DNA from 3 places in the Chryseobacterium scophthalmum genome. Region 1 is predicted to be linked to each of the others. Evidence: riboswitches for the same ligand, from Rfam matches in the RefSeq annotation. Region 1 holds a riboswitch; each other region holds the start of a gene.
The links. A riboswitch is a leader RNA that binds a small molecule or an ion and turns the genes downstream of it on or off. The one in region 1 is predicted to bind cobalamin.

Region 2: linked by a shared signal. The riboswitch ahead of BUR17_RS08190 (acyl-CoA thioesterase) and the one ahead of BUR17_RS16565 (YncE family protein) in region 1 are both predicted to bind cobalamin.
Region 3: linked by a shared signal. The riboswitch ahead of BUR17_RS06425 (TonB-dependent receptor plug domain-containing protein) and the one ahead of BUR17_RS16565 (YncE family protein) in region 1 are both predicted to bind cobalamin.

The regions. Positions count from the first base shown of each region.
Region 1 is NZ_FSRQ01000003.1:337,374-340,834, forward strand. Features, by position in the region: gene BUR17_RS16560 (T9SS type A sorting domain-containing protein) at 1-337, opposite strand, end outside; gene BUR17_RS16565 (YncE family protein) at 346-1,617, opposite strand; cobalamin riboswitch at 1,722-1,911, opposite strand; gene tpiA (triose-phosphate isomerase) at 2,063-2,821, opposite strand; gene BUR17_RS16575 (S9 family peptidase) at 2,970-3,461, opposite strand, start outside.
Region 2 is NZ_FSRQ01000001.1:1,820,516-1,823,976, reverse strand. Features, by position in the region: gene BUR17_RS08205 (PadR family transcriptional regulator) at 1-153, opposite strand, end outside; gene BUR17_RS08200 (XAC2610-related protein) at 627-1,142, shown strand; gene BUR17_RS08195 (HD domain-containing protein) at 1,120-1,710, shown strand; gene BUR17_RS08190 (acyl-CoA thioesterase) at 1,875-2,258, opposite strand; cobalamin riboswitch at 2,372-2,549, opposite strand; gene BUR17_RS08185 (SGNH/GDSL hydrolase family protein) at 2,628-3,425, opposite strand; gene BUR17_RS08180 (ATP-binding cassette domain-containing protein) at 3,460-3,461, opposite strand, start outside.
Region 3 is NZ_FSRQ01000001.1:1,428,796-1,432,256, forward strand. Features, by position in the region: gene namA (NADPH dehydrogenase NamA) at 1-600, opposite strand, end outside; gene cdd (cytidine deaminase) at 709-1,191, shown strand; cobalamin riboswitch at 1,434-1,610, shown strand; gene BUR17_RS06425 (TonB-dependent receptor plug domain-containing protein) at 1,646-3,461, shown strand, end outside.

The DNA.
Region 1 (3,461 bases):
CAGCTGCCCATAAACTCCAATAATCGGGTACAGACTGTGCAAAATGATCATTAAACTGAACTTTATCTAAAAATCCTCCTCCGAAACTTGTTCCGTAATCAAATGCTGGTTCTGCAGTTTTTATCATCTGCAGCATTTGCGGACCGGTAATATTTTGTCCGGGATTGAATTTCACGCCCCAAACATATGATCTGTCATCAGTACCATCTTTAAAATCGGCTACAAAATATGCCGTTTCTGAACCTGTACCTACAAAAAACTTTACATCGTTGGCTGTAAATTGTGACATATACAGCGCAACGATGAAAGTAAATAGAAAACTTGATGCCTTTTTCATTTTAAAAATTACTTAATAATTAACTTTTCGCTAAAGTTGATATTCTTATCTGTAATTTTTACGACATAAACGCCTTTAGATAATGCGCTTACATTAATTCCTTTTTCATTGTATTTCTCATTGATGACAATTCTTCCGTTTACATCATAAACCTGAATATTTCCAGAATTTAAGCCTTGTACAAAGAATCTGTCACTTGTAGGATTTGGATATACAATTAATTTTGATGTTTTTGTGCTTTCAATAGTAGAAAGAGATGCATTATTATACGCAATGATTTGATTAGGTAATGAAGTTACTGTAAAAGTATTCAATAAACTACCTTGTAAATCGTAAGTGTAAATTTTTCCCGCCGCAATATATCCTGAAGGATCGGCTGCATAGATTTTATTATTAACAACATTAAATCCGTATGCAGTTCCATAACTGTTTACGGTAATTGGTGTAACTGCAATAGGAGAGGTGTTAATTGACGGTGAAGCAATTGGTGTTTTGTAGATCGATGCTTCATTCATGTAATAAATATTCGTTCCGTCGGTATCCATATAAGATGGTTTTACGCCTACCGGAAATGTTGTGCTCGAAACCGTAGTCTGGCTTGTCGTATTATAAACCGTCAATGTTCCGAAAGAAGTTGGAAGGTAAGGATCTCCCGAACTCATAATGTACAGTAAATTGTCTTTTTCAAAAATACTGTTGGGTGAGTCTCCTACATTTACCTGCGATTCTACAGTATTGGTTGTAGTGTTGATGACATCCATAAAATGGTTCAATCCGTAACCTCCTTTCAATAAAACATAGAGTTTATTGTTTTTGGCAAAGATTTTTTCAGGACCATTTCCTACAGGAATATTTGTTTCGTGAGCGTAAGTTGTAAGATCGTAAACCGACACGTAATTTGTCAAGGTATTGTTTCCCCAATTGGTAACATAGAATTTATTTCCGCTAAAAGCGATATATCTTGGGTTGGCAAGATTGGTTGAAATCGTTGTAATCAATGAAAAATCAGACTTGTTTATGACTTTTATTGTATTGGAATAATTTAAAACTACAAAAATCTTATCACCAAAAACCTTAATGTCCTGACCAGTATCACCCAATGTTGCATTATTGTTTTTAAGTTTAAAATAATTATTGGTGACAACCGATTGATTGTCGATGAAAGATACTTCTGCAGTACTACTTCCGATACCGCCTTCGTTGAGTACTAAAACGCCTTCGGTTTGGGCATTTGTAAATGAAAATACAAATGCAAGAATAAGAAAATAGATTTTCTTCATGATATAATTAAATTTAAAGTTTTGTTCCCGAAACTTCACTGCAGGAAAAAAACAGTCATGAAAAAATATCCGAAGATTTGATCTCATAAACTTTTATTCCCGAAAGTTGAAATTAATCTAAGGCAGGTCTCCTGGCTTGCATCTTATTATAACCTTCCCAAACCTGAAGTTCAGTGGTGTACTTAATAATAAGTTGAATAGCTTACAGTTGCGGGTACAGCTCAAGAATTATTTTACTTCACTTGATTCCCTATTAATGAACGCTTGGGTTCAACCTTAAACTTTTGCAAAGATATTATTTAAAAATTGATTATTGTTTTAATGAAAATTTAATAATTTTAAAATTATGTTGAACAATAATTATTTATTAAATGTTTATTTTGTTGAATTAATCAAAAAAGACATACCAAATGATATGTCTTTACTTTTTAATATGAATTATTTCTTAATTAAAACCTTCAATAATTTTTGAGAAATCTTCCAATTTCAATGCAGCTCCACCAATAAGACCACCGTCGATATCGGGTTGAGAGAAAATTTCTTTAGCATTATCTGGCTTTACAGAACCTCCGTAAAGAATAGAAATTTCGTCAGCAACTTCTTTTCCATATTTTTCTGCGATAATTCCTCTGATGTGAGCGTGAATTTCCTGCGCCTGTTCCGGAGTTGCAGTTTCGCCAGTTCCGATTGCCCAAACTGGTTCGTAAGCAATAACTACTTTTTTGATTTCCTCTGCAGAAAGAGTGAAAAGTGCAGTTTCAGTCTGTGTTTTTACAACGTCAAGATGCTGTCCTGCTTTTCTTTGCTCTAAAGTTTCACCATTACAGTAAACAGGAATTAAACCTTTATCTAAAGCCAATTTTACTTTTTTATTGCAGCTTTCGTCGTTCTCACCGTGGTATTGTCTTCTTTCAGAGTGACCGATCAAAGAACCTGTAGCATCGATAGATTCCAACATATCTGCAGAAAGTTCACCTGTGTAAGCTCCGCTTTCATATTCGCTCATATCTTGAGAGAAAACTCCGATTTCGTCTTTTTCGAAGATATCTTTTGCCATCATTAAATATAAAGAAGGCGGTGCGATCCAAACTTCACAGTTGGTTGTATTGTTGTTTTTATAGCTTAGTAATTGAATCATTAATTGTTGAGCATCAATGACGTTTTTGTTCATTTTCCAGTTTCCTGCAACTATTTTTCTTCTCATAGTTTCTATATTATCTTTTTATTTCTTTTTGTTTTTTTATTTTAAATCTTTAAAATTTATTTAATTATATTTTTCTCGCAGATCATTTTGATTTCGCAGATTTCTATTTTAATGATCTTTAAAATTTGCTAGATCTGCATGAGCTAAATTACTTATCAATTCCCTCCAGTTTAAACATGAAAGCATATTCCAAAGCAATATCTTTCAGATAATCAAATCTTCCGGAAGCTCCACCATGACCGTATTCCATGTCAGTTTTTAGGAATAAAACATTTTTGTCTGTTTTTAAATCTCTTAATTTGGCTACCCATTTTGCAGGCTCAAAATATTGTACCTGAGAATCATGCAATCCTGTTGTAACAAGGAGGTTCGGATAGTTTTTTCTCTCAATATTTTCATACGGAGAATAAGATTTCATATAATCGTAGGCTGCTTTGTTGTTAGGATTTCCCCATTCATCGTACTCATTCGTTGTCAAAGGAATACTTTCATCCAACATGGTATTAATAACATCCACAAAAGGAACCTGTGCAATGGCTCCATTCCAAAGTTCTGGTTTCATGTTGACAACAGCTCCCATTAAAAGTCCACCTGCACTTCCTCCTTGAGCGTACAAATGTTTTGGTGAAGTGTATTTTTC
Region 2 (3,461 bases), on a different contig from region 1:
AGGGTAGAGGGTTCCTTCCACTACATCCAGTTTTCCTTTTTTCAGCTCATCTATTAAATCAGAAACATACATTTCGCGATTGTTGATAAGGCTTAAAATACAGAATTCCAGAATCCCTTTTCGCATTTGCGCTTTGGTATTTTCGGTATTCATCTTTAATAGGTTTTGTTAATTAGTTATATAATTTTCAGTTTTCGGTTCCTAGCTAGTTGAACCTATTCCGATTTTACATTACAAAGATATATAATTAAAATGGTAATATGCAATACAAAGTAGTGAAATTATTTTTAAAATAAGTTTAAATAACTGAAAATCAGGTAGATAATTTTTTATTTATGATTTTGTACTATTATTAAATATTAGAAATAAACTGAATATTTGAGCTTAAATTTTTATATTTGTTATAGATTTTTCGGGTTTTAATTCGAAGAATTATAAAAACTACAAACCATGAATTACAAGAAATTTCTAATGACATTCGTTCTTTAGGAGGACTTTGTAGTGCGCAAAATTATTTTGAGTTAGCCAATGTTTCCAAAAGTTTTAATGTTGTTGTCAACATAGAGACGTGTACTGAAAGGAAATGTAGTGGGAAAGCAACAGTTGATCTTTACGATAAGAATACAATGAAGAAATATCAAAGTTTCTCTTCAAGTGATTTTTATTTAGATTTAAATGAAAACCAAAAACCTGTTTTTGATTCGTTGAAAAATTCGGTTGTTTTTGGTGATTTTAATTTTGATGGAGCGGAAGATCTTGCCATTAGAAACGGAAATACCAATCATCAAAGTCCTTTTTATGAAGTATATTTGAATGATAATTTTAAACAGCAGTTTGTGCTGAATGATGAATTGACAAATCTTGTGCGTTCAAATTCTGGAATGTTTAAAACAGATCCAGAACGTCAACGAATTATTGCTTATCAAAAAAATGGATGTTGCTGGAATCTTACCTCAGAATATTTATTGGTTCCCGAGAGAGGACTATTAAAAGTATTAGAATTTGAAGAAGACAAGAGAGATTCTAAAAAAGTGACAACCGTAAAGAGAGAATTTATAGATTACAAGTGGTTTGCAAAAACAACAATCTATCCTAGAGAACGATATTTTAAAGAAGAAAATGAAAATACAGAAAGAAATTGATTTTATCCTCGCAGTAGACGCATTAAAAAATGTGCAGAGACGAAATTACAATGCAGATGATTCCAGAAGAGAAAATACTGCCGAACATTCGTGGCAGATTATCATTTTAGCCCAAATTCTTTTTCCTTACGCCAAAAACAGAGCCGATATCGATTTGTTGAGAGTGATCAGAATGCTGTCAATTCATGATTTGGTGGAAATTGAAGCGGGTGATACTTTTCTTTTTGACGAAGCAGCGATGGTTGGGAAATTTGAAAGAGAAAAACAATCTGCTCAGAATATTTTCGGAATTTTAGACGAGCCTATCCGTTCAGAATTTTTTAATCTTTGGCTTGAATTTGAAGAAGAACAAACTCCCGATGCCATTTTTGCTTGTGCCATCGACAGAATTATGCCTTTCATTCTTAATTCTTACACCTCCGGAAAAAGCTGGACGGAAGCAAAAGTAACAGAACTTCAAATAAGAAATATGCTTGAAAATGCAATCAGCAGAGCTTCTGACGAAATGGGAGAGGCTTTCCAGACCTTGCTTAACCTAAGTTTGGATTCTGAAAAAGTTTTGAGATAATTTTTTATTCCCACAGATTTCGAGTCGATTGTTTGAAATTTATTTTTAGATAATTTAATAAAATGAAAAAGTTTCGGCGGGCCAAAGGCCCGCCGAAACTGCAAAAAAAAACATTTGAATTTAACGTTAAATTTCGGCGACCGAAGGTCGCCGAAATTCTTTATTTATAGTATTTGAATTGGTTTCTTAAACTCATCAATCGCCACAAAAGTAAAATCTCCCACAATAGCTTTTTCCCTTTCGTAAGAATACATTTGTTCGGTATAGATTTCAACATTCACTTTCATACTCGTTTTTCCAACGTGTGAAACTTTTCCGATTAATTCTACAATTGTTCCTGCAGGAATAGGTTTTTTAAAATCGATTTTATCACTGCTTACGGTTACCACGCGTTTTCTTGCAAATCTTGTTGCGGTAATAAAGGCAACTTCATCCATCAATTGCATGGCTGTTCCTCCGAAAAGAGTATCGTAATGATTGGTGGTATTAGGGAAAACGGCTTTGAAAATTCTGGTTTCCGATGATTGAATTCTTTCTTCTGTAGTCATATTTCATTATTAATTAAAGCGAAAATGAAATGATATTGGAACCAACAGAATTATTCAGGAACATGAAATTCCTGAAAAGACTATAAGATCAATCAACTTCAAATCGCGAAAGTTTTTGTCTAAAGAAATAGGCAGGTCTCCTGACTTGTAACATCTTTATTCCTTCCCATGCTTTTGCACAGTGGCTTTTTATAAAGACTTCGGTTACTTACAGTTGCGCGACAGTTCGTGATTTTCACACGATTCCCTTTTAATCTGTAGTTAAACAGAACCAATTTCTCGAAAAATAGTAGCATAAAGCGATACGCCAAAAGCTAAAGACTTTTCGGTTGCAAAAATAAGAATAATAAAAGAATATATGGTAAAGAATTATTCAGGGTTGCTGTAAATAATCTGGCTGATTGCTCTTCCTTCCTTAATTGTCCAGAAAGTAGTGTATCGGTGTTCACCCGAACCATTAATCATATAAAGAAAAATATGGTCATCATCAATTGAAGTAACTCCCATGTTTTCAAAGTCCATCGTCGGATTAAACATATTTTTAATCGCCTCTCTTACAAAAACAGAACCTCTTCCGGGTTGTTGTACTCGAACTGATTTTATTTCTTTTAAATCTTCAGGAAGTTCCTTTCCGAGTCCCCAGGTTTTTTGTTTGTCTATTTTAATGATATTTCCTTCGGCATCTTTTTCCTGCTTTTTAAATTTTGCACTTGATGGATAAATATCAATTACCACTTTTGTTCTTTGAGCAGTCGGTATTTTCTGATTATTATTGTCTGTAAAAGTAATCGATCTTCCGTTTTTAGATAATACCGGAGTAAATTTTGGAAGCTGATCGATAAATGCAATACGACCTTTATTCACCATTCCTTCTTTATTAAGACTGTCATATCTCACAAAAGGCTTTGGGAGCTCTTCTTTTTCAGGATATTTTATCCAGATCCATTCAGTTTCTCCCGGAGCAGGTTTTACATAAACAAAAACATCTCCTCTTTTCATCCTGATTTTGTCAACAATTTTACGGTAATCTTCTTTGTGTACACGCACCATTGCATAACCTTCTTCGGCTTTTACTACGCCAAAAGGAACTTTATTCTGAGCATTGATCAAACTAAAAGAAAAAATACAGAATACCGATAAATAGATTGCTTTGTGGATGAAAGTCATGATGAAAAGAATATTTATAGCTCAAAGATATAAATT
Region 3 (3,461 bases), on a different contig from region 1:
TATTCTGTTTTCAAAACTTCCACCGTACTCGTCTGTTCTCACATTAGAAAGCGGTGATAAAAACTGATGAATCAGATAACCATGCGCTCCGTGTATTTCAACAACATCAAAACCTGCTTTTACTGCTCTTTTCACAGCATTTTTAAAATTTTGAACCTGTTCTTTTATTTCTTCTAAAGTCAAAACGTGTGGAATTCTTTCTGTCGGATGATACGGAATCGCACTCGGTGCAAGCGTTTCCCAACCTTCCTCCAAAGAGATTTGTTTATTTTCCCATGTAGAACCTTTTCTTCCAGCATGAGCAATCTGAATTCCTATTTTGCTTTCTGAATTTTTATGGACGAATTCTACAATTTTCTGAAGTTCTGCAGCTTGTTCGTCATTCCAAATTCCCATGCAGTGATTGGTAATTCTTCCTTTCGGTTCTACCCCGCTCGCTTCAACGATGAGAAGTCCGGTTCCGCCTTGAGCACGACTTCCGTAATGCACAAAATGAAAATCATTGGCAACCCCATTTTCTGAGGAATACATACACATTGGAGACATTACCCAACGGTTTTTAAACTCTACATTTCTAAATTTTATAGGAGAATATAACATTGAATTATTTTTAAAGAATTAAAAATACAAAATCTGGCAAGATTATAACGTATTGCCCACGTCACTAAAAAGGTTTACTTTTATGCCCCTTTTTTACGGAGACAAAAAATGAAAAAAGATATAAAAATCGATTACGAACATTTCAAAGGCAGGAACGAACTTTCAGAAGTAGAAAACAGCCTTTTTGAAAAAGCAATTCAGGCGAGAGAAAACGCTTATGCACCCTACTCTAACTTTTTTGTAGGTTGTGCCGTTTTGTTGGAGAATGGTGAAATTTTCTCAGGAAACAATCAGGAAAATGCAGCTTTTCCTTCCGGGCTTTGTGCAGAAAGAACTGCTCTTTTTTGGATTGGAGCAAATTTCCCAGATCAAAAAATTAAAAAGATCTTTATTGTGGGCGGACCAAAAGAATTTTCAGAGAAAAACCCACCAATTCCGCCATGTGGAGCTTGCCGACAAAGTATTATAGAATACGAAACAAAGCAAAACGAAAATATCGAACTTTATTTTTCTAACTTAAATGATGAGGTTATAAAAGTAACTTCTATAAAAGATTTGCTTCCATTTTATTTTGATGGAACATTTTTGTAGAAACTTTCCACGGATTACACAAATTAGCACAGATTATTGAAAATATAATCTGTGTTTTTTTATCATAAAGAAACCACTGAAAAAGAAATATAAAGAATGTGAAACTGTTATTTTCTTAACTTTTGGAAATAGTAAAGTCTAAAAACATTTTGTTTCTTTTACGGTGAAAATCTTCTAATTTAAATCAATTGTAAGGTTTTACTTTAGCTTTAATAAAATTTAATCTTTCTTTTCAAAAAAACTATATTTGCAAAAATTTTGGTTTCCAAGAGATTGGAACTAAGAGGGAATTGGGTGAAACTCCCAAGCTGTCCCCGCAACTGTAAATCGCATAATCAATTTCTACAAAAAACCACTGCCAAAACGGGAAGGTGTAGCAAAGCGAAAGTCAGGAGACCTGCCGGAATTTTAATATTAATAATAGAATTGCTTTCGGAGGAAAGGCAGATATGATATGATTTTAAAAAGAGCATTAACCCTACTTTCAGTGTCTTCTTGCCTGACAATTTATTACAGTCAGGAAAAAAATATTGACACCGTATTTGTATTCGACAACCAAATGAAAAAGGTAAAACTTTTTCATTCTTTGACGACATTATCTCCTGCAGATATTCAAAAAAATTCTTCGAATCTTTCTGAGGTTTTACGATTTCAGTCGCCTGTTTATATTAAAGAAAATGGTCGTGGAGCTGTTTCTTCACCTTCATTTCGGGGAACAACAGCACAACAGACTGCTTTTGTCTGGAACGGAATCAATATCAATTCTCAGTTTTTGGGACAGGGTGACATTAATAATATTGCAGTTTTCGGATATGATCAGGTTGAAATAAAATCTGGTGGCGGAAGTGTTATTTACGGAAGTGGTGCGATTGGAGGAAGTATCCATTTAAATAATGAATTAAGTTTTAACCAAGGCTTTAAAGGAGTACTTAACTCTGAAGTTGCTTCGTTTGGAACTTATAATAATTTTTTGAAAGCAGCTTATAGTAACGATAAATTCAGCTTTAAAGTTTCAGGAAATTATTTGATCAGCCAAAATGATTATGAAGTTCCCGAAAAAAATAATTATATCAACAGAAACGCAAAGTTTTACAATACAACTTTCAATATAGGTACAGCATATAAGATTGCAAAAAACCAGACGATTTCCTGGCAAAGTCAGTTTTATGATGCGACCCAGAACTACAGGATCCTTGCAGAAAATGTGGATAAAACCAGCTACAAAGCACAAACTTTTAGAAGTTTAGTCTCTTGGGATATTGACAAATCTAAATTTTCTAACAGCTTAAAAGCGGCTTACACAGAAGATAATTTCAAATATTTCGGAATTTATAATGCTCCTTTTACAAGTGGTGGAATTAATAAGAATTACATTTTTAAAAATGATTTCAATTATTTCATTATTCCTAAACTGAATATCAACGTCATTGGAGAATTTCAACAAAATCAAGGAGAAGGTCTAGGAACTTCAGAGCTAAAAGATGTCAGTAGAAATGTGGGTTCAGTTGCAGGTTTATTAAGATACTTTGCAACACCAAATCTTCGTTTTGAAGCTGGAATCAAACAGAATTTTGTAGAAGACATAAGCTCGCCTCTTCTCTACTCTTTCTCAGGAAAATGGAAAGCCAATAATTGGTATCAGGTTAATTTAAATTTATCAAAAAACTTCAGATTCCCTTCATTTAATGACTTATATTGGGAACCAGGAGGAAATCTTAATTTGAAATCGGAAACTTCGATTCAGGCAGATTTAAATCAGGAATTTAGCCTAAATGGGTTTAAACTAAGTATCTCTCCTTATTATATTAAAATAGACAATATGATTCGTTGGCTTCCGACTGCATTTGGCTATTGGGCAGCATTTAATACTGAGAAAGTAGAATCTTACGGTTTAGAATCTCAGCTTAGTTATCAAAAAAACTTTAATGAAAATCATTCTCTAAAGCTAATTGCCGGCTATGTTTACACAAAATCTGTTGATCTGGAAAATCAAAAACAGCTGATGTATGTTCCGCTGCATAAGTTTACTTCGAATGTAGATTATCAGTATAAATTTTTGAATTTTTTTGCGCAGGGAATGTTTAACGGATTAACCTACACAACTTCTGATGAAAGCAAAAAATATGCGATTTACCCATATTTTGTAATGAATGCGGGAATTTCTGCCACGATTTTAAAAAAATATACTTTAGGATTTAAGGTTAACAATATTACAGATACTGTTTATGAAACGGTGGAATATTATCCTTTACCTAAAAGAAATTACAGTA